2 regions of the Pseudarthrobacter sp. L19 genome follow, and region 2 is predicted to be linked to the other one. Evidence: predicted binding sites of a transcription regulator. Region 2 holds the regulator's gene; the other holds the start of a gene.

Region 1 (12,014 bases), 1.2 Mb from region 2:
CCGGCGGCGGCCCCACCGCAAGGTGGGACCGCCGTCGTCGTTGTACCGGGGCCGGCAGCGGACTGCCGGCCGGGGTGGGCCGGGTGGCTAGAAGCCGCCCATACCGCCCATGCCGCCCATGTCGTCGCCGCCGCCCATGGCCGGAGCGTTCTTCTCCGGCTTGTCGGCCACGACGGCCTCGGTGGTGAGGAACAGGCCGGCGATGGAGGCCGCGTTCTGCAGGGCAGAGCGGGTGACCTTCACCGGGTCGTTGATGCCGGCAGCCAGCAGGTCGACGTATTCGCCGGTGGCGGCGTTCAGGCCGTGGCCGGCAGCGAGGCCGCGGACCTTGTCCACCACAACGCCCGGCTCGAGTCCGGCGTTGAAGGCGATCTGCTTCAGCGGAGCGTCGATGGCAACGCGGACGATGTTCGCACCGGTAGCCTCGTCACCCGAGAGCTGCAGGTTGGCGAACGCCTTGGCGCCAGCCTGGATCAGGGCCACGCCACCGCCGGCGACGATGCCCTCTTCGACGGCAGCCTTCGCGTTGCGGACGGCGTCCTCGATGCGGTGCTTACGTTCCTTGAGCTCAACCTCGGTTGCGGCACCGGCCTTGATGACTGCAACGCCGCCGGCCAGCTTGGCCAGGCGCTCCTGCAGCTTCTCGCGGTCGTAGTCGGAGTCGGAGTTCTCGATCTCGGCGCGGATCTGGGACACGCGGCCGGCGATCTGGTCGGCGTCGCCGGCACCTTCGACAATGGTGGTCTCGTCCTTGGTGACAACAACCTTGCGGGCCTTGCCGAGCAGCTCCAGGCCGGCGGTCTCAAGCTTGAGGCCGACTTCCTCGGAGATGACCTGGCCACCGGTGAGGATGGCGATGTCGGCCAGCTGGGCCTTGCGGCGGTCACCGAAGCCCGGAGCCTTGACGGCGACGGACTTGAAAGTGCCGCGGATCTTGTTGACGATCAGGGTGGCCAGTGCCTCGCCCTCGATGTCTTCGGCGATGATCAGCAGCGGCTTGTTGGACTGCATGACCTTCTCGAGGACAGCAACCAGTTCCTTGACGTTGGAGATCTTGGAGTTGACGATCAGGATGTACGGGTCTTCGAGGACCGTTTCCTGGCGCTCGGCGTCGGTGACGAAGTAGGCGGAGATGTAGCCCTTGTCGAAGCGCATGCCTTCGGTGAGCTCCAGCTCGAGGCCGAAGGTGTTGGACTCCTCGACCGTGATGACGCCTTCCTTGCCGACCTTGTCCAGGGCCTCGGCAATGAGGGCACCGATCTCGTTGTCGCCGGCGGAGATGGACGCGGTGGCGGCGATCTCTTCCTTGGTCTCGATTTCCTTGGCGGAGGCCAGGAGCTCGGCGGTGACGGCGTCGACAGCCTTCTCGATGCCGCGCTTGAGGGACAGCGGGTCAGCGCCGGCCGCGACGTTGCGCAGGCCTTCCTTGACCAGGGCCTGGGCCAGCACGGTGGCGGTGGTGGTACCGTCGCCGGCGACGTCATCCGTCTTCTTGGCAACTTCCTTGACCAGCTCGGCGCCGATCTTCTCGTACGGGTCGTCCAGCTCGATCTCCTTGGCGATGGAAACACCATCGTTGGTGATCGTGGGGGCGCCCCACTTCTTCTCGAGGACGACGTTGCGTCCACGCGGGCCGAGGGTGACCTTGACGGCGTCGGCGAGGATGTTCAGGCCCCGCTCAAGACCGCGGCGTGCCTCTTCATCAAATGCAATGATCTTGGCCATAACGGCAGTAGTCCTTTCGGGACAGTCGTTAAAGAATGAACCTTGGCGTCGGTGCCCGCGACGGACGATACCTGCCCGGCAGCCTCTGTATGCCGCCGGACCGGGATCTCACCCAGCCAGGTGTTTCCTTTGCTCCCGCGGCACCGATGCCGTGTCCGGACCGGGGCCCGGCGTTAGCAGTCGATGAGCGGGAGTGCTAACTCCATAATTAGCACTCCCCCGGGGAGAGTGCAAGAAGGCTTCGCGCTCCGGGGCCTGTCCCCGCGGGGCGCTTCGCCGAGGGCGATCAGGACCCGCCGCTGCGGGCCGTTTCGCTGCCGGTCATCTTCGCCGTGTTGTCCGGCCCGTAGGTGTAAACCATGTAGGCCGCGGCGGTCACGTCGCCGTTGCTATCGAAGTTCACGGGCCCGGACTGGCCCTCGTAATTGGGGCGCTTGCCGGCGTGGAGGGCGTCGAGACACTCCTTGTACGTGTGGCAGTCGGCGGCCTCTCCGCCAGCGGAGCCCTCCGCCCCCGCGGCGTTACCGCCGGAGACGGCGATGAGGCGGGAGGCGATGGAGGTGCCGGCGTCGTCCTGGGCCGCGGCGGCGGCGATCGCGGCGAGGTTGACGGCGTCGTAGGCCTCCGCGGCGAAGGTCATGTCCTTGAGCCCGGGGTCGATGCCGACCAGGCCTGCCTGGAACTGCGCGCTGGGGAACGTGCCGGGGAGGACTCCGCGGGCACCGTCCAGGGCGTGGGAGCCCAGGCCTTGGCCGTACTCGCCCACGGCGCCGTCGGAGAGCACCAGCTTCTTCCCCGCGAGTCCGGCGTTGTTGAGTTCGGCGATGGCGCCCTGCGCACCCTGCCGGGCGATGAGGACGACGGCGTCGGGCGCGGCGGCCTTGGCCGCGGTCGCGGCCTGTTGTGCCTGGCCGGCCGGGAATTCGGCGTCGATGGGCGTGCCGAAACCGGCGGACTTCGCCGCGGCGGCAACCGCCGCGGAGACCTCCTTGCCGTAGCTTCCGGCCTCGTGCAGGACGGCGACCGTCTTGGCGCCGCCGTCCTTGGCGAGCTTGACCAGGATGGAGGCCTGGGCGACGTCGGCGGCGGCGGTGCGGAAGTAGTAGCCGCCGCTCCGGTAGCTGCTGAGTCCCGGCGCGGCGTTCGCCGGGGAGATCATGGCGATTTTGGCTTTGGAGAGCACGTCGATCGCGGCGGCGGCGTGGCTGGAATCCGTGGGGCCGATGACGACGTCGGCCTTGGCCGCCACGAGGGTCTTGGCCTGGGCGGCGGTGTCGGAACTGATGGTTTCGGGGAGCAGTTCCACGGGCTTGCCCTTGTGGCCGCCGGCGGCGTTGATCTCCTTGATGGCGAGTTTGACCGCCGCCAACTGCGGGGCGTTGAGGAAGCTCTGGTCCCCGGTGTTGTCCAGCAGCACGCCGATCCGCAGGGTTCCGTCCCCGCTGGCCTCGGCGGCGTCCGTTCTGGCGTTGCCGGTGGCGCCGGAGCACCCGGTGAGGGCCAAGGCGGAGGCAAGCAGGGTGGAAAGGACGACGGCGGGGCGGCCGGTCGGCCGATGGCTGGCTACTCGTCGGCTGGCGGTTCGTCGGTCAGCGTTCGTCTGCGCCGCGGCGGTCAGCGCTGGGTCAGGACGGGCCACTAGGCGGGCCTGACGCTCTCGGCCTGCGGGCCCTTTTCGCCTTCGCCGACCTCAAGTTCAACGCGCTGCCCCTCGGCAAGCGCACGGTAGCCCTCGCCGGCGATGGCGGACCAGTGGACGAAGACGTCGATGCCCGAGCCGTCCACGGTGATGAAGCCGTAGCCCTTCTCCGCGTTGAACCACTTGACGGTGCCCAGAGCCATCGTTTCCACACTTTCAGCTAGCTTGGCCGCGGTGCACCTCGCTGTGCGCCGCGGAGCGGTCATGAACTCCGGCCACTGTACCCGCCGGCCCCGGGCGCGCCGGTCCGCGCGTCACGGGGTCGGCCGGAACGTTATGCAGGCGTAACCGGTCCGGACGGGGACCGGGTCAGCGGTAGCCGGGGCCCAGGACGACGACCAGGGGCATCTTGAAATCGGCCGAATCGACCAGGGTGGCGATCCCCAGCAGGGCGGCGAGTTCCTCGGCGTTGGCCTTCTGGGCGGCGCCGTTGTAGTAGACCACGGAGGTCTGCTGCCGCGGACCGGTCCAGTTGCCGAGCGGGCCCAGGACCCAGCCGTCGGAGGTGACCATGCTGCCGACGCGGCCGGCAAGGCCCGCCGTCGTCGTGCCGTTGTAGACCGCCACCGGCTGCGTCTTGTCGACGGCGGCCGCGGTGGCCGTCGGGGCGGGGGTGGTGCCGGAGGAAGCGGCAGCCACCGTGCTGCCCGGGTCGCTGGTGGGGGACGTCGTCGGCTGCACGGTCGGGGCCGCGGTGGGCTGCGCGGTGGCGGACGCGGCGGCCGTGGCGCTGCTCTTATCCGCGGCCATCGCCGTTCCGCCGGCGGGACCGAACCCCAGCCGGGGCAGCAGCAGGAAGGCCACCAGGCCGACGGCCAGGGCGAACGCTCCTACGGAAAGGATGGGTGCCAGCCCGCGGGACTTGGCGGCCGCGACGGTGCGGTGAACCCCTTGGCGCGTGGAGGTCTCCGGGACCCGGTCGAATTCATCCCGTGGGTATCTGGTCATGGTGAAGCGCTGTCCTTGCTGATTTCTAGTGGTCCGCGGCCGGAACCGGTGCAGATTCCGGGACTCCGGCGCCGCGTTCTTCCCGGGGCGTACCCGGCGGGTTCAGGCGTCCGAACCCAGGCGCCGGGCCGTGCGGGCACGTTGTCGTGACGTACGTAGTCTACGCAATCGCTTCACCAGCATCGGGTCATGGGCCAGGGCGGCCTCGGTGTCGATGAGGGCGTTGAGGATCTGGTAATAGTGCGTGGCGGACAGGTCGAAGAGCTCACGGACGGCCTGTTCCTTGGCCCCGGCGTACTTCCACCACTGCCGTTCAAGCGCCAGCATTTCCTTGTCGCGGCTGCTCAGCCCGGACTCGGCCGGTCCGGCTTCCCCGTGGCCTGCGTCGACCGGAACGTCGTCCGCCGTCGCGTTGTCCGGCACTGCTTCGGCCACGGCTCACTCCCTGCTCGCTGTTGTGGATTCCTCCCCATGCTACGGGCGAATAACAGCCCTGTCATTCGCCCGGCGCCGTGCCGTGCCGGAGGTCTGCTCGGATCGCCTGCCCTGAACGCCGCCGCTCGCGCCTGCCAGAATGAGGGAGTGAGCGATACCCCGCAGACCGAAGCCCTGTTTCCCCTGGATGCCGTTCCCGGCGCAATCGGCGGGGCGCCGCAGGGCCCCGCCGACGGCGACGGCGGTTTTGCCGCGCTGGTCCGGCGGCCGCTGGGCGAGCTGGTGGCCCGGGATTGGGTGGCCGCCCTGGAACCGGTGGAACCTCAACTGCGCCGGGCTCTGGAGTTCGTCGCCGCCGAGGCCGCGGCCGGCCGCCAGGTCCTGCCGGCTCCGGACAGGCTGCTCCGGGCTTTCCAGCAGCCGCTCACCGACGTCAGGGTGCTGATCGTGGGCCAGGACCCCTACCCCACCCCCGGCCACCCGATCGGACTGTCCTTCGCCGTCGAGGGCCACACCCGTCCCCTCCCTCGCAGCCTGGCCAACATCTACAAGGAACTCGACGCCGATCTGGGCCTGCCGCCGCGTATCCACGGCGACTTGAGCCGCTGGACGGGGCAGGGCGTGCTGCTGCTGAACCGGGCGCTCAGCGTGCGGGCCGGTGCCGCCGGATCGCACCGGAACAAGGGCTGGGAAGAGGTCACGGCCGCCGCCATCCGCGCCGTCGTTGACCGCACGGACCCCCAGGGCGGGCCGGTCCCGCTGGTCGCCATCCTGTGGGGCAAGGATGCGGAGTCCGTCCGGCCGCTGCTGGGCGGGACCGCCGTCGTCAGCAGCCCGCATCCGAGCCCGCTCTCGGCCGCACGGGGCTTCTTCGGATCCCGGCCGTTCAGCCGGGCCAACGAGCTGCTGGCCGCCCAGGGCGCGGCGCCGGTCGACTGGGAACTGCCGCCGCTGCCTTAAGCCTCCCTGGACCCCGGCGCGGCCCCTCCGTCCCGTCTGTGAAGGGGCGGCAGTCCCGGCGCCTGGGCGGACAAGAAGGAGGCACGGTTGGCTAGGCTTAGCCGCATGACTTCTGTACCCGCCGCCACCTCCGCCAACCGGAACTCCCGGCCCCAGACCACCCTGACGGTGCTGCGGCGCGAACAGCTCTCCCCGCACATGGTGCGGATCATCGCCGGCGGCCCCGGCTTCGCGGACTACCGCAACAACGCGTACGTGGACCGCTACGTCAAGATCGCCTTCCCGCAGCCCGGCGTGGACTACCCCCAGCCCCTGGACCTGTGGGCGATCCGTGAGACCCATCCCCGGGAGCAGTGGCCCTACACCCGCACCTACACGGTCCGCTGGGTGGACGAGGCGGCCGAGGAGCTGGCCATCGACTTCGTGATCCATGGGGATGAGGGACTCGCCGGGCCCTGGGCCGCATCGGCGCGGGAGGGGGACGCCCTGATCTTCACCGGCCCCGGCGGCGGCTACAACCCGGATCCGGAGGCGGACTGGCACCTCTTCGCAGGGGACGAATCGGCCCTGCCCGCCATCGGCGCGGCCCTGGAGGCCCTCCCCCGCGACGCCCGCGGCCTGGCCTTTCTGGAGGTCGGCTCCGAGGCGGACGTCCTGCCCCTGGCCGCCCCCGCCGGTGTCGAACTGCGCTGGCTCTTCCGCGGGAACGACGCTGGCGCCGACGACGAGCGCCGCCTGGCCGGCGCCGTCGGGTCCGCCGACTGGCCGGAGGGACGCGTCTCGGTCTTCGCGCACGGTGAGCGCGGCGCCATGAAGGCCCTGCGTGAGGTGTTCTTCACCCAGCGGGGGCTGGAACGCGGGCGGGTCTCTCTCTCCGGCTACTGGGCGCGCGGCCGGGTGGAGGACGACTTCCAGGCCGAGAAGAAACTCCCCATCGGCAAGATCTGATCGACCCGGCATCCCGCCAACGGCGCCGGGCGGTGCCGGGCTAGCGGCGCCGGGCCCGGCGCCGCTCGTTGCTGGCCAGGCTGCGGGTCAGCGGCCTGGCGAGGGTATCGCCGAGGACGATGCCCGCGGCCACGCCCAGCACGATGGCCCCGGCGTTGAGCATCCCGCCGGCGCCCATGAGGATTTCCTGCTCCTCGATGGTCAAAACATACATGGAACGGAATATGGTCAGGCCGGGCAGCAGGATCAGCGCCGCGGGCACGGCCACCACCAGCTGCGGGGCGCCCATCCGGAGCGCTACCACCCGGGCCAGCAGGCCGATGACGACGGCGGCGAGGGCCGGGGCGAAGCGCGGCCCGATGCCCAGTGCGGTGCCTCCGATCAGGACGAGGTGGCCGACGACGCCGACCGCCGCCGTCGGCAGCAGCAGCTTTAGTGAGGTCTGCTCCGTCACGCCGATCGCGACGACGGCGATCGCCACCAGCGGCACCAGCACCCAGAGCGGATACCTCGGCGGGAATGTTTCGGTCACGTCGATGGACTGCATGCCCGTCATTGCCCCCACCACGAACCCGACGGCGATCCCAGAGACCAAGGCCCCGAAGGTCAGCATGGTGGAGAGGAAACGGCCGGCGGCGGTGACCGGGAAGCCGTTGATGGCATCCTGCACCGAGGAGACGAGGCGTCCCGTGGGCAGCAGCAGCAGGATGCCGCCCACCACCACGATCGCCGGGGCGATAGTGATCCCCACCGGGCTCCCGAACCGCCAGAGCAGCAGGGCGATGATGGTCACCACGAAGGAGCACGAGGCGGTGATGAAGAAGTCCGGGGTGCGCCAGCGGCCCAGCTGCCGGGCCAGAAGGCTGACCAGAAGGTTGGACAGGAACGCGATCCCGGAGGCCGCGATGCCGCCGCCGAGCACCGCCACGAAGACAGCCGAGAAGACGCCGAAGGCCACGGTGACCATCCAGCGCGGGAACGGCTTGGCGCTGTGGGTGATCTCCTCAAGCCGGCGAACTGCTTCCTCCCGGCCCACCCCGCCGGCCACGATGTCGGTCACCAGCTGGTGGACTTCGGCGAGGCCGGCGTAGTTGTTGGTCCAGGACCGGACCACGCGCAGCAGCGTAATGGGCGTCTGGTCTTTCGGGGCATAGTTGATCGCCACCGACTGGTTGGTGATGTCCACCTCGATGTTCTTCAACCCCAGAGCCGCGGTGATCGCAATAATGCTGGTCTCCACCTCCAGGGCGCCGGCGCCGTACCGGAACATCGATTCCGCGAGCTTGAGCGCGAAATCGATGGTTTTCCGGGCGGACGCGTCCACGCCGCCGACCTGGATCATCGGGTTCGCGTAGGGGCTGCCGGCGAGCCGGTCCACGATGCTCAGCGGCGCCGTCGGCGGGTTCTCCCCCTGGACAAGGCGGCGGAGCATGCGCCGGGCGGCGGCGTTCTGCCGCACCTGCATGGCCGACATCGGTTCGGTGCGGGGCAGGCCGTCCGTCTGCGGTCCGCGGCGGCCCTCGGGGGTCTTGTTCATCCCGGCCATCTCACTTCACCTTGCTGGGCGGTCTAGTAGAACTGCTGGCCGGTGCGGCGGGTGTAGAGCTGGCGGGCGACCCGCTCCCCCGCTGCCGTCCAGGCCTTGTACTTCAACGGGCTGAGGACCTGGTCGTAGCAGCCGACGAAGTCCGTGACGGTCTTGCTGAAGCTGGTCTTGAACAGGCCCAGGCCGTGGAAGGGGTTGGACGTGTCCTTGAGCTTGTCGCTCGGCGGGGTGCCGCAGAAGTCGTACTCGGTGCAGCCGAGCTCCTTCAGCTGGTTGATGGCGGTCCACTGGACCAGGTGGGAGTCGCCGTACTGGCCGCGCTGCTGCAGGGAGCCGCCGTCCTTGTACGTTCCCTTGCGGCCGTAGTTGATGACGAAGGCGCCCACGGACGGGACACCGTTTTCGTAGACGAACATCATCCGGCCCTGGCCGCGCTTGAGGAAGTTGGTCCAGAAGCGCTGGTAGTACCCGAAGTCCCGGACGCGGACCTGGGACTTGGCCTCGACGGTGGTGCTCATCAGGCCGTACATGGCCCGGAAGTTCTCCTCTGTGGGCTCGACAGTGTGCACTTCCACGCCCTCGCGGATGGCGCGGCGGACGGCGTTCCGGCCGCGGGAGTGCAGGTTGCGCAGCAGCTGGTTCTCCTCCGGGGAGATGTCCAGCAGTGCGGTGGAATCGTTGGGCTGCAGGTTGTGGGTCTTAACCAGGCCCGCGCCCTCGATGACGCGCCGGGCGTCGTCGGTGAGGACGACGTCGGGCTCGATCTTGATCGCGAAGACGCCCAGCCGGGCGCGCTTGACGAAGTCGGCGTTGGCCTTGGCGATGCCCGGAATGTCCTCGACGGAGGCGACGTCGGGTCCCTTGATCATGTACCAGAGCTTGCCCAGCACGGGGAAGCTCTTCTCCAGGACCAGGTTGTAGCTGGTGTAGTCGGCCGTCTCGTACACCAGGTGCAGGGGCTTCCAGCCGTAGTGCTGCTTGACCTCGGCGAAGGCCTCCGACTGCAGCAGGTTCCCGCCGTTGGGGTTCGCGGTGACGCGGGCGTCCCAGGTGGCAACCTCTTCGGCGGAGGCAAAGCGGGCGGTGAATTCTCGCAAGGGTGCGGTATCCAATCTTTGCGGGACGAGCTTCGGCGGCATGGCTGGCATGCACCACCAAGTCTATCGGCGTCACGGGTGGCCGGGACGCCGCCCCTGTGGCCGCCAGCGGCTCCCGAGCTAGGCTGAAGGCATGCAACCGCAGCCTGACCCGCAGCCTGAACTAAACGCCTCCCGCCAGGCCGGGCCGGGCGCGTCGGCGCACCGGGGAGCCGGCGCCCAGGTACTGGGCCTGCTTGTGCTGCTCGCAGCCTCCGCGCTGGTTGCCGGACTCAGCGGCCTGGCCTCCGCCAGCAACGTCGACGGCTGGTATGCTTCCGCGGACAAGGCCCCGTGGTCGCCACCGAACTGGGTTTTCGGACCGGTCTGGACGCTGCTCTACACCGTGATGGCGGTGGCGGCGTGGCTGGTGTGGCGCACCCGCGCCGAGGGGACCCGCCGGGCGCTGACCCTCTACGCCGTCCAGCTGGTGCTGAACCTGCTGTGGACACCGGCGTTCTTTGCCCTCTACCCGGCCCTGGGTACGCCGGCGCTGTGGATTGCCCTGGTCATCATCGTGGCGCTGGCCGTGGTCCTGGCGGCAACGCTGGTCCGCTTCCGCCGGATCAGCCGCCCGGCCGGCTTGCTGCTGATCCCCTACCTGGCGTGGGTGGTCTTCGCCTCGACGCTGAACCTGTGGGCGGCCTTCACCAACTGAGTGGTCGCCTCAGCACTCCACGACGTTGACGGCAAGGCCGCCCATGGCGGTCTCCTTGTACTTGGAGCTCATGTCCTTGCCGGTCTCGCGCATGGTCACGATCACCTCGTCGAGGGAGACCCGGTGCGACCCGTCGCCCCAAAGCGCCATCTTGGCGGCGTTGATGGCCTTCGCCGCCGCGATGGCGTTGCGTTCGATGCACGGGATCTGCACCAGTCCGCCGATCGGGTCGCAGGTCAGGCCGAGGTTGTGTTCCATCGCGATTTCGGCGGCGTTCTCCACCTGCTGCGGGGTGCCGCCCATGACCTCGGCGAGGCCGGCGGCGGCCATCGACGACGCCGAGCCCACCTCGCCCTGGCAGCCGACCTCTGCGCCGGAGATGGAGGCTTGTTCCTTGTAGAGGACACCGATGGCACCCGCGGCGAGCAGGAACTTCACCACGGTCTCCTCCCGGTCCTGCTGGGTGGCCTTGTCCATGCCGGGGGCGAAGTGCAGCGCGTAGTAGAGCACGGCGGGGATGATCCCGGCCGCGCCGTTGGTGGGTGCGGTGACGACGCGGCCGCCGGAGGCGTTCTCCTCGTTGACGGCCAGGGCGATCAGGTTCACCCATTCCTGCCAGTACTTCGGATCCCGGAAGTCCGGGTCCTCCTCGCAGCTTTCCTTCATCAGCCGCTCGTGCCAGTCCGGGGCACGGCGCCGGACGTTCAAGCCGCCCGGCAACAGGCCCTTGCGCTTGAGGCTGACGGCCACGCATTCCTCCATCACGGAGTAGATGTGCAGCAGACCGGCGCGGATGTCCTCGGCGGTGCGGATATCCTCCTCGTTGACCAGCATGACGTCGCTGATCCGCAGGGAGGTGTTCCGGCAGTGTTCGAGCAGTTCGGCGGCGGTGCGGAACGGCAGGGGCAGTTCCTTTTTGGATTCGTCGAGTTCCTGCTGCGCCGCTTCCTCCTCGCCCTCGCGGACGATGAAGCCGCCGCCGACGGAGAAGAACGTCGCCTGGTGCAGGATGCCGCCGTCGGCGTTGGAGACGGTGAACGTCATCCCGTTGGTGTGCCGGGGCAGCACCGTGAGGGGGCGGAGCACCATGTCCTTGACCCCGTAGGGAAGTTCGACGGCGCCGGCCAGCTGCAGCGTCCCGGTCCCGGCGATCGCGGCGAGCCGCTCCTCGACCTCGTCGGGGAGGATCTTCTCCGGGTGGTACCCCTCGAGGCCCAGCAGGATGGCGGTCATGGTGCCATGCCCGTGTCCGGTCGCGGCGAGCGAGCCGTACAGGTCCACCCGCAGCGACGCCACCCGCTCAAGGTCGCCCGACGCCTTCAACTCCTCGGCAAATAACGCAGCGGCCCGCATCGGCCCCACGGTGTGCGAACTCGAGGGCCCGATCCCAATCGAGAACAGATCAAAGACGCCTACAGCCATTACTAAATCCTAACTAAACACTGCATAAGTGAGCTTCGCCGTCGGGCCGGCTTGGGTGGGAGGGCACCGGACATCCTCTGCATGCTGCTCCTTCGTCGCTTTGACGCATGCTGCCGGATGCCCGGCACCCTCCCTTTGGCCCGTCACCTTGGCGCCGTGGTCCCGGACGCCAATTGAGTAATGCCAACAACGGCATGCGACCCCCGGAGGGGGCGGCGGAGCCGGGCTTTTCGAAAGCGTGCGTCTAAGCGAGGTACGAGCGAGCACGCGTGAAAAGTCCGGTCCGCCGGCCCCGGAGCCAACCACGGTGGCGGGCACGTGAGCCAACCACGGCGGCGCCCCCGGAGCCAGCCACGGCAGCGGGCACCGGAGCCAACCACGAAGACGGCGGGCACGGAGAACGAGGGGCGAATCAGCCCAGGTTCGTCACCGACGGGTAGAGCGGGTGGGCGGCGGCGAGGGCCTGGACCCGGTCGCGGAGCCCGGAGAGGTCGGCGTCGGCGTCGGCAATGAGGGCCTCGGCGATAATGTCCGCCA
Region 2 (9,689 bases):
GGTGATGTCGCCGGTGACCACCATCTTGGAGCCGAAACCCAGGCGGGTCAGGAACATCTTCATCTGCTCCGGCGTCGTGTTCTGGGCCTCGTCTAGGATGATGAAGGCGTCGTTAAGCGTCCGGCCGCGCATGTACGCCAGCGGGGCCACCTCGATGGTGCCGGCGGCCATCAGGCGCGGGATGGACTCCGGGTCCATCATGTCGTGCAGCGCGTCGTAGAGCGGCCGCAGGTAGGGATCGATCTTGTCGCTCAGCGTTCCGGGCAGGAAGCCGAGCCGCTCGCCGGCCTCGACGGCGGGGCGGGTGAGGATGATCCGGCTGACTTCCTTCTGCTGCAGCGCCTGCACGGCCTTGGCCATGGCCAGGTAGGTCTTGCCGGTGCCTGCGGGGCCGATGCCGAAGATCACGGTGTTCGCATCGATGGCGTCCACGTAGTTCTTCTGGTTCAGCGTCTTGGGCCGGATGGTCTTGCCGCGGCTGGAGAGGATGTTGGTGGTCAGCACCTCCACCGGGTTCTGCAGCGACTGGCTGCGGAGCATGGAGACCAGCTGCTGCAGGACGGCCGGGGTGATCACCGTGCCGCGGGCCACCAGCCCGCGCACCTCGTTCAGGAGCCGCATAATCCGGGGGACGTCCGCCGGCGGGCCACTGATGGAGAGCTCGTTGCCGCGGACGTGGAAGTCGACGCCGGGGTACTGCGATTCGATGAAGCGCAGCGCCTCGTCGTGGCTGCCCAGGGACTGCACCATCTGGCCCGAGTTCTCGAAGACCACGACCTCCGTCCGCACGCCTGGGACGGAGTGGGGAAATTCCCCGGTGGTGCGTTCGCCCGAGGTGGTCCGGGCCTTGCCGTTGGCTGCTTCAGTCATGGTGATGGCCCGCGGGCCTCTGGTTCCCTCCAGCTCGAATATGCTTCGTCGCCGCCGCTCCCGTCTGGCCGCCGTGAGGTGCGGCGTCGCCGGGTCCGGCGGTCCTCCCATCTTACGTCAGGAGACCGCCGCCGTGCCGCGCTCCCGGCCCGGCCGGACGGGCCACCCCAACACCGGACCGTCGTCGTCTCCGGCCGCTTCCGAGAAGCCTTTTCGACGCATCTTCGACGGCCCCTCGACCCCTCGAGGGATGCGGTTAGCGGGCTTTAGGTATCAACTTCATATCGGCCTCATATCGTTCCCGTTGCAGTTTGTTCGGGCGCCCCGCTTCCCCGCCGGCGGAAACCTCCCCTGTGCCATGCTGGATTGGGCCTATCGGTCACGACCGGCAACGGCCCGCACACAGACGACCTCAGGGAGAGGGAGCACCGCAATCGGCAACAAGGGCGCCAGCAGTCAGGGCACGAGGACCGCGACAGCGGCACGGCGCATGCGCCGCGGCCTGCTGCTGTTCGTGCTGCCCGCGTCCCTGGTGCTCTCCGGTTGCGTCGCCAACCCCCGGCAGGACATCACCGACGCCGGCTCCCCCACGCAGACGGTGCCGGGACCCGCGGACGGGACCACCGCCACGAGCGCCCCGCTGGAATCCGCGCAGGCCTCCAACAAGGCCCCGGTGTACTGGATCGGCCGCAGCAACAACAACGTCTTCCTCTACCGCGAATTCCGCGACGTCTCCGAGGACGACAACCCCGTGACCCGCGCGTTGCGGGTGATGATGTCCCAGAAGCCCCTGGACCCTGACTTCTTCACCCCGTGGCAGAACCCCCGCAAGCTCGCCACCTCGATCTCCGGCAAGAACACCATCACGGTGGACGTGTCCTCCGACGCGTTCAACAGCAACCTCGACGCCGACATGGCCGAGCGCGCCATCCAGCAGCTGGTCTACACGGCCACCGCCGCCGCTGCCAGCGCCGGCCTCACGGACTCCGGGCAGCAGATCCAGGTGGTCATCCTGGTGGACGGCCACACCGACTATGTCGCGTTCAACCGGGTCCGGCTGGGCGCGCCCACCTCCCGCAGCGCCGGCATGGTGGCGCCGGTGTGGATCATCGACCCGCAGGAGGGCACCACCGTGGCCGACGGCGCGGTGAAGATCTCCGGCCGCAGCACATCACCGGGCGGGAAGCTCCGCTGGGAGATCCAGAAGGTCGACGGCACCGCCAAGACCCCGTACCAGAGCGGCATGATGACCGCGGCCGCGGATGCCCAGCAGTCGGGCCTGTTCAGCTTCACCCTCAACTTGGGGCCGGGCAGCTACGAGGCGCGGGTCGCGCAGGTGGACGCGAACGGCAAGGCCACCGACCTCAACGTCGACACCCGCGGCTTCACGGTTAAATAGCCGGGTAAATAGCCCCGTCAAATAGCACGGTCAAATAGACCGCTAAGCCGCCAGCCGGGTAGCCGCTACCAGCGGCCCAGGACGTCGCTGGCCAGCACGGTCGCCGCGGGCCCGGCGGTGGAGGACCGCAGCACGTGGTGCCCCAGCAGCGCGGTCACGGCCCCCGCATCACAGAGCCGGGTAACCTCCCGCGGGCTGATCCCGCCCTCCGGTCCGACAATCATCAGCACCTCGCGCGGCGCCGCGGCGTCGTCCGCGCTACCAACGCTCTCCTGCCAGTCGGCCAGCACACGGCGCAGGGGCCGGACGGCGTCCTCGTGCAGGATCACTGCCAGCCCGGCGGATGCCACCGTGTCGGCCACGGCCGCCTGCAGCGAGCCGCCGTCCACCGCGGCGCGGACCTCGGGGATCCAGGCCCGGCGGGCCTGCTTCGCCGCCGCCGTCACCACGGACTGCCACTTGGCGTGCGCCTTCGCGGCACGCTCGGGCTTCCAGCGGACGATCGACCGTTCGGCCTGCCACGGGACGACGGCGTCGATCCCCAGCTCGGTCGCGGTCTCGGCCGCGAGTTCATCCCGGTCGCCCTTCGCCAGGGCTTGCACCAGAATGAGCCGCACCGCCGGGCGCGGCTCATCGTTGACCGCGGCGCACTCGAGCGTCAGCTCCTGGGGCCCGGCGGCGGTGACCGTGCCGGTGATCCGGCGGCCGGCGCCGTCGGCGATGTCGACCTGCTCCCCCGCCGTGAGGCGTTTGACCGTGACGGCGTGCCGCGCCTCGGCGCCGTCCAGCACGAAGGTGGAGCCGGGGGCCTGGTGGTCCAGGGTTCCGGCGGGGGTGAAGAAGACCGGGTTGCTCACCGCTACAGGTTACCGAGGCGGTCCCGCAGCTTGGCGAAGACCCCGCCGCTGGCGGCCAGCTTGCCCTCGGTGAACTGTTCGCCGCGGAGCTTGGCCAGCTGGCGCATCAGGTCTTCCTGGGCGGCGTCGAGCTTGGCGGGGGTCTCGACCTGGAGGTGGACCTTGAGGTCCCCGCGGCCGTAGCCGCGCAGGTGGGTGACGCCGAGGCCGCGCAGGGTGATGACCTCGCCGGACTGGGTGCCGCTCTTGACGTCGATTTCCTGCTGGCCGTCGAAGGTGTCCAGGGTCAGCTCGGTGCCGAGGGCAGCGGCCGTCATCGGAATGGTGAGGCTGGCGTGCAGGTCGTCGCCCTCGCGGACGAAGGTCGCGTCGTTGTTGACCCGGATCTCCACGTACAGGTCGCCCGAGGGGCCGCCCGCCGGGCCGGCCTCGCCCTGGCCGGAGAGCTGAATCCGGGTGCCGGTGGCGACGCCGGCGGGGACCTTGACGGTCAGGGACCGGCGGCTGCGGATCCGGCCCTGGCCGGCGCACTCGTTGCAGGGATCCTTGATGACGGTGCCGAAGCCCTCGCAGCTGCCGCAGGGGGCGGTGGTCATGACCTGGCCCAGGATGGAGCGGACCGGGCGCTGGACCTGGCCGCTGCCGCCGCAGATGTCGCAGCGTTCCGGGTGGCTGCCCTCGCGGCAGCAGGAGCCCTCACAAGTGGGGCAGGTGACGGCGGTGTCCACCTCGAGCTTCTTGTTGACGCCGAAGACGGCGTCGCGCAGCTCGATCCGGACGCTGATCAGCGCGTCCTGGCCGCGGCGGACGCGGGAGGCCGGGCCGCCGGCTCCGGCGGCGCCGCCGAAGAAGGTCTCAAAGATGTCTTGGAACGCGAAGCCCTGGCCGGCGTAGCTGCCGCCGCCGAAGCCGTTGTCCGTGCCGTTCTCGTTGCCGGTGGTGTCGTAGACGCGGCGCTTCTGCGGGTCGGAGAGCACCTCGTAGGCGTGGGTGACCGCCTTGAAGCGCTCGGACGCGTCCTCGCCCGGGTTAACGTCCGGGTGCAGGGTCCGCGCGAGTTTGCGGTAGGCCTTCTTGATTTCCTCGCCGGTTGCTTCGCGGGAGACTCCAAGAACGTCGTAGTGGCTGCTCAAAGTGTGTATCTCTTCCTTTTTGTACTGCCGGTGCTGGGCGACAAGACTGGTGGTGGATCCGGCCGGTCAGGGGCCGAGGATCCGTGAAAGGTAGCGGGCCACCGCGCGGACGGCGGCCATGGTGGTGGGGTAATCCATCCGGGTGGGGCCGAGGATGCCCACCTTGGCGGTGGCGTCCGGTCCGTACCCGGTGGCCACCACGGAGGCCTCGGAGAGCCCGTCATAGGGGTTCTCCCGACCAATGCTGACGGTCACGCCGCGGGGGTCCTCCGCCATGTCCGAGAGCAGCCGGAGCATGACCACCTGCTCCTCGAGGGCCTCGAGGACGGGGCCGATGCTCAGCGGAAAGTCAACGTTGGAGCGGGCCAGGTTGGCCGTGCCGGCCATGACCATCCGCTCCTCGCGGCTGCTGGCGGCCAGCGCCTCAAGTCCGCGGGCCAGCGCCTGGGCGGCGCCGCGGCGGGCGGGGGCGGTGCTGTCGACGACGTCGGGCAGGGTCTGCGGGAGCAGGCTCAACGGGGTGCCGCCCAGCCGGCCGAGGAAGACTCCCCGCAGCTCGGCGAGGGTCTCGTCGCCAAGGTCCTGGCCGACGTCGATGACGCGCTGTTCGACCTTGCCGGTGTCAGCGATAAGCACTGCCAGCACTTTCCGCGGTGCCAGCAACACGAACTCGATGTGCCGCACCCGGGCCCGGCTGAGCAGCGGGTACTGCACCACGGCCACCTGGTTGGTCAGTTGCGCCAGCAGGCGCACCGTCCGGTCCAGGACGTCGTCGAGGTCCTCTGAGCCCTCCAGCAGGGCCTGGATGGCCCGCCGCTCCGCCGGGGACAGCGGCTTGACCGCGGAGATGCGGTCCACGAAGAGCCGGTAGCCCTTGTCCGTGGGGATCCGGCCGGCGCTGGTGTGCGGGGCGGTGATCAGCCCCTCGTCTTCCAGCGCGGCCATGTCGTTGCGGATCGTTGCGCTGGAGACGCCCAGGTGGTGGCGTTCCACCAGCGCCTTGGAGCCCACGGGTTCACGGGAATGGACGTAGTCCTCCACGATGGCGCGCAGCACTTCGAGTTTGCGTGGTTCGCTCACGCCGCACCTCCAATCGAGCCTCAACCGTCAACCGGCGCCCGCCGCCCGGAAGAACCCGGGGGTTAGCACTCGGCATGCCTCAGTGCTAACCAGTCTAATATGTCCGGCCGCGTTGTTAGCATTGGATTCGCTCCGGGCGTGACCGTGGCAACCCGGGCGGCTGCCCGGCGCGGCCGGCCACCTACCCGGCCCTATGCAGTTCCCGTTGCAGTTCCGCCCCGATGCAAAGCAGTGTGTAACCGATGTCCTTCCAGAACTGGGGCCCGCAAGACCTCACCGCCCCCGCCCCCTCCCAGCTGCCCGAGGTCCCGGTGCAGCGCGGCATGGTCCTCGAGGACGTGCAGTCCGGCTGGGTGGGTGCCGTCACGCGGGTGGAGAAGTCCGGCGGCATGCACGTCGTGGCACTCGAGGACCGGCGCGGGAAGTCCCGGACCTTCCGCCTCGGCTACGGCTTCCTCTTGGAGGGCCGGCCCATCCGGCTGATGCCGCCGGCACCCCGGGCGGCCGCTGGACCGGCGGCCGGGACGCGCACGGCGTCCGGCTCGCTTCGCGTGGAAGGCCAGCGGGCGCAGGTGGCCAAGGCCAGCCGGATCTGGGTTGAGGGCAAGCACGACGCCGAACTGGTCGAGAAGGTCTGGGGCGACGACCTCCGGGTCGAGGGCATCGTCGTCGAGCCCCTGCACGGCATCGACGATCTCGCCGCCGCGGTCAAGGACTTCCGCCCGGGTCCCGGCCGCCGCCTCGGCGTCCTGGTGGACCACCTGGTGGCCGACTCCAAGGAGTCCAGGATCGCCGAGGCCGTCATGGCCTCCCCCGGCGCCCGCGGCAACGTCCTGATCGTCGGCCATCCCTACATCGACGTCTGGCAGGCCATCCGGCCGTCCGTGCTGGGCATCGAACGCTGGCCGGTGATCCCCCGCGGCGTGGACTGGAAGACCGGCATCCTGACCGCTTTCGGCTGGCCGCACAGCACCAAGGAGGACATCGGTTTGGGCTGGCAGAAACTCCTCGGCGCCGTCCGCAGCTACGCCGACCTGGAACCCTCGCTGCTGGGCCGGGTGGAGGAGGTCATCGACTTCCTCACCGCCCCGGGACAGTAGGGTCCGTCCGGCGAGGTGGCGGGCGACGGCGCCCAAGCAAGTATTCTTGATACGGTGGCCGCCACGTTTTGGCGGTGGCCGCGCCCGCACAGGTACCAACGCTCCACCGCAATCCAAAGGACGAAACGTGGCAGAAGACGCACGCGAACACACGGACCCCCAGGCCGGTTACGGCCAGTCGCAGTACCATGGCGTTCCCGCAAATGCGCTTCCCCTGACCGCCAGCGAGGACCGTCAGTGGGCCACCCTGTCGCACTTCGGCGGCATCCTCGGCTGCATCCCGTCGCTGCTGATCTACCTGATCTTCAAGGACCGCGGACCGTTTACCGCCCAGGAGTCCAAGGAGGCGCTGAACTTCACCCTGCCGCCGACGATCGCGGCCGTGGTAGCCAACCTTCTGGTGTTCATCCCCGTGGTGGGCAACCTGTTCGCTGTCCTGGCCACGGTCATCTGGATCGCACTGGCCTGCTTTTCCGTGGCTGCCGGCATCCACGTCAACCGTGGCCAGCCGCACCGCTACGAGTTCAACCTTCGCTGGATCAAGTAGCGCCGGTTCCCACAACGCTGACGGGCACCCCGGGATTTCTCCCGGGGTGCCCGTTTTTGTCTGGTGTGTGCGGTTCGTTGGCCCGGCGGGGTCAGTCCGGCAGCAGGCGGCGGACGACGGCGTCGGCCAGGAGGCGTCCCTTCAGCGTGAGGACCAGCCGGCCGCGGAAGGCCTGTGCCGGTTCCACGAGCCCATCGGCGATCAATCCCGCGACCGCGTGCCGGCCGGTTTCCTCCAGTCCGCCCAGGCTGGGGATGTCCAGGCCTGAGACCAGCCGCGCCTCCAGCATGATGCGCTCGATATTGCGGGTCTCCGGGTCCAGGGTATCCCGCCCGGCCGCCGGGGAGGCGCCGGAGTCCAGCCGCGCCGCGTAGGCGACGGGGTGCTTGACGTTCCACCAGCGGACCCCGCCGACGTGCGAGTGGGCCCCCGGCCCGATACCCCACCAGTCGTCACCACGCCAGTAGGCGAGGTTGTGGCGGCAGGCCTGCTCCGGCGTCGCCGCCCAGTTGCTGACCTCGTACCAGCCCAGCCCGGCAACGGAAATGAGCTCGTCGGCCAGTTCGTACTTGGCCGCGTGGTCGTCGTCGTCGATCCCCGGGACCTCGCCGCGGCGGATCTGGGCGGCGAGCTTCGTGCCCTCCTCGACGATCAGGGCGTAGGCGCTGATGTGGTCCGGGCGGTAGGACAGGGCCGTCTCCAGCGAGTGGCGCCAGTCCTCCAGCGACTCGCCGGGCGTGCCGTAGATCAGGTCGAGGCTGACGGCCAGCCCGGCCTCCCTGGCCCATTCGACCACCAGAGGCACCCGGCTGGGCGTGTGGGTCCGGTCCAGGACCTTGAGGACGTGCGGCACGGCGGACTGCATCCCGAAAGACACGCGGGTGAAGCCGGCGTCGGCCAGCAGCTGCAGGGACTCGCGGGTCACCGAGTCCGGGTTCGCCTCGGTGGTCACCTCGGCGCCGGGGGCCAGGCCCCAGGTGTCGATTGCGGCACGCAGGATGCGGGCCAGGTCTTCCGCGGGAAGCAGGGTGGGGGTGCCGCCGCCGAAGAAGACGGTGCTCAGCGGACGCTCCGGCAGCCCGGAGGCAGTCAGGGCGCGGGCCGCGAACCCGACCTCCGCCACGGCGGTCTCGGCATAGGCATCTTGGGACGCCCCGCCGCCGAGTTCCGTGGCGGTGTAGGTGTTGAAGTCGCAGTAGCCGCAGCGCACCGCGCAGAACGGGATGTGGACGTAAAGCCCGAAGGCCCGGCCCCCGGCGCCCTCCAGCGCCTGGGCGGGCAACAGCCCGTCCGACGGCGCGGGGTCGCCGAGGGGTAGTGCGCTTGGCATGGTTACTTCTTGGCCTTGTCCTTGGATTCTTCCGTGGTCAGGGCGGCGATGAACGCCTCCTGCGGCACCTCGACGCGGCCCACCATCTTCATGCGCTTCTTGCCTTCCTTCTGCTTCTCGAGCAGTTTGCGCTTTCGGGTGATGTCACCGCCGTAGCACTTGGCGAGCACGTCCTTGCGGATGGCGCGGATGCTCTCGCGGGCGATGATGCGGGAGCCGATGGCGGCCTGGATGGGCACCTCGAACTGCTGCCGCGGGATCAGTTCACGCAGCTTGCCGGTCATCATCACACCGTAGGCGTAGGCCTTGTCCCGGTGGGTGATGGCGCTGAACGCGTCCACCTGCTCGCCCTGGAGCATGATGTCGACCTTGACCAGGTCGGCGACCTGGTCGCCGTCGGCCTTCCAGTCCAGCGAGCCGTAGCCGCGGGTGCGGGACTTGAGGATGTCGAAGAAGTCGAAGACGATCTCGGCCAGCGGGAGCCGGTAGCGGATTTCGACGCGGTCCTCGGAGAGGTAGTCCATGCCGCCCATGACGCCGCGGCGGCTCTGGCAGAGCTCCATGATGGCGCCGACAAACTCGTTCGGCGCGAGGATGGTCGCTGAGACCATCGGTTCGCGGACCTCGGCCACCTTGCCCGTGGGGTACTCGCTGGGGTTGGTCACGTGGATGACCTTCTTGTCCTCCAGCGTGACCTCGTACTCGACGTTCGGGGCGGTGGAGATCAGGTCCAGGTTGTATTCGCGTTCCAGCCGTTCCCGGGTGATTTCCAGGTGCAGCAGGCCCAGGAAGCCCACGCGGAAGCCGAAGCCCAGCGCGGCGGAGGTCTCCGGTTCGTAGACCAGCGCGGCGTCGTTGAGCATCAGCTTCTCGAGTGCATCGCGCAGCACCGGGTAGTCGGTGCCGTCCAGCGGGTAAAGACCGGAGAAAACCATCGGCTTTGCATCCGCGTAGCCGGCCAGCGACTGCGTGGCGGGCTTGGCCATGTTGGTGACGGTGTCGCCCACCTTGGACTGGCGGACGTCCTTCACGCCGGTGATCAGGTAGCCCACCTCGCCGACGCCCAGGCCCTTGGACGGCGTGGGCTCCGGGGAGCTGACACCGATCTCCAGGAGTTCGTGGGTGGCCCGGGTGGACATCATCTGGATGCGTTCGCGGGGGTGGAGCATGCCGTCGACGACGCGGACGTAGGTCACCACGCCGCGGTAGGTGTCATATACCGAGTCGAAGATCATGGCCCGGGCGGGGGCATCGGGATCGCCGACCGGGGCGGGCAGGTCGCGGACAATCTTGTCCAGGAGGGCCTCGACGCCGGCGCCGGTCTTGCCTGAGACCCGCAGCACGTCCTCCGGGTCACCGCCGATCAGGTTGGC

Evidence for each region. The regulator HrcA, encoded in region 2, represses chaperone genes, less so after heat shock. The targets are predictions, from matches to a motif close to TTNGCACTCGNNNNNNNCGAGTGCNAA.
Region 1: a site for HrcA is predicted at 1,899-1,925, ahead of groL (chaperonin GroEL). Genes of this name have one in related genera too.

The regions. Positions count from the first base shown of each region.
Region 1 covers NZ_CP193935.1:626,877-638,890, forward strand. Annotated here, with positions in the region: gene groL (chaperonin GroEL) at 88-1,725, opposite strand; gene ACRQ5B_RS02820 (ABC transporter substrate-binding protein) at 2,012-3,244, opposite strand; gene ACRQ5B_RS02825 (cold-shock protein) at 3,364-3,567, opposite strand; gene ACRQ5B_RS02830 (LytR C-terminal domain-containing protein) at 3,734-4,372, opposite strand; gene ACRQ5B_RS02835 (DUF3263 domain-containing protein) at 4,475-4,720, opposite strand; gene ACRQ5B_RS02840 (uracil-DNA glycosylase) at 4,991-5,767, shown strand; gene ACRQ5B_RS02845 (siderophore-interacting protein) at 5,873-6,715, shown strand; gene ACRQ5B_RS02850 (threonine/serine ThrE exporter family protein) at 6,756-8,252, opposite strand; gene ACRQ5B_RS02855 (lipid II:glycine glycyltransferase FemX) at 8,285-9,358, opposite strand; gene ACRQ5B_RS02860 (TspO/MBR family protein) at 9,492-10,055, shown strand; gene ACRQ5B_RS02865 (L-serine ammonia-lyase) at 10,065-11,477, opposite strand; gene glyA (serine hydroxymethyltransferase) at 11,890-12,014, opposite strand, start outside.
Region 2 covers NZ_CP193935.1:2,899,588-2,909,276, reverse strand. Annotated here, with positions in the region: gene ACRQ5B_RS13910 (PhoH family protein) at 1-870, opposite strand, end outside; gene ACRQ5B_RS13905 (GerMN domain-containing protein) at 1,361-2,269, shown strand; gene ACRQ5B_RS13900 (16S rRNA (uracil(1498)-N(3))-methyltransferase) at 2,335-3,126, opposite strand; gene dnaJ (molecular chaperone DnaJ) at 3,129-4,259, opposite strand; gene hrcA (heat-inducible transcriptional repressor HrcA) at 4,326-5,339, opposite strand; gene ACRQ5B_RS13885 (DUF3097 domain-containing protein) at 5,582-6,439, shown strand; gene ACRQ5B_RS13880 (DUF4870 domain-containing protein) at 6,567-6,986, shown strand; gene hemW (radical SAM family heme chaperone HemW) at 7,078-8,316, opposite strand; gene lepA (translation elongation factor 4) at 8,319-9,689, opposite strand, start outside.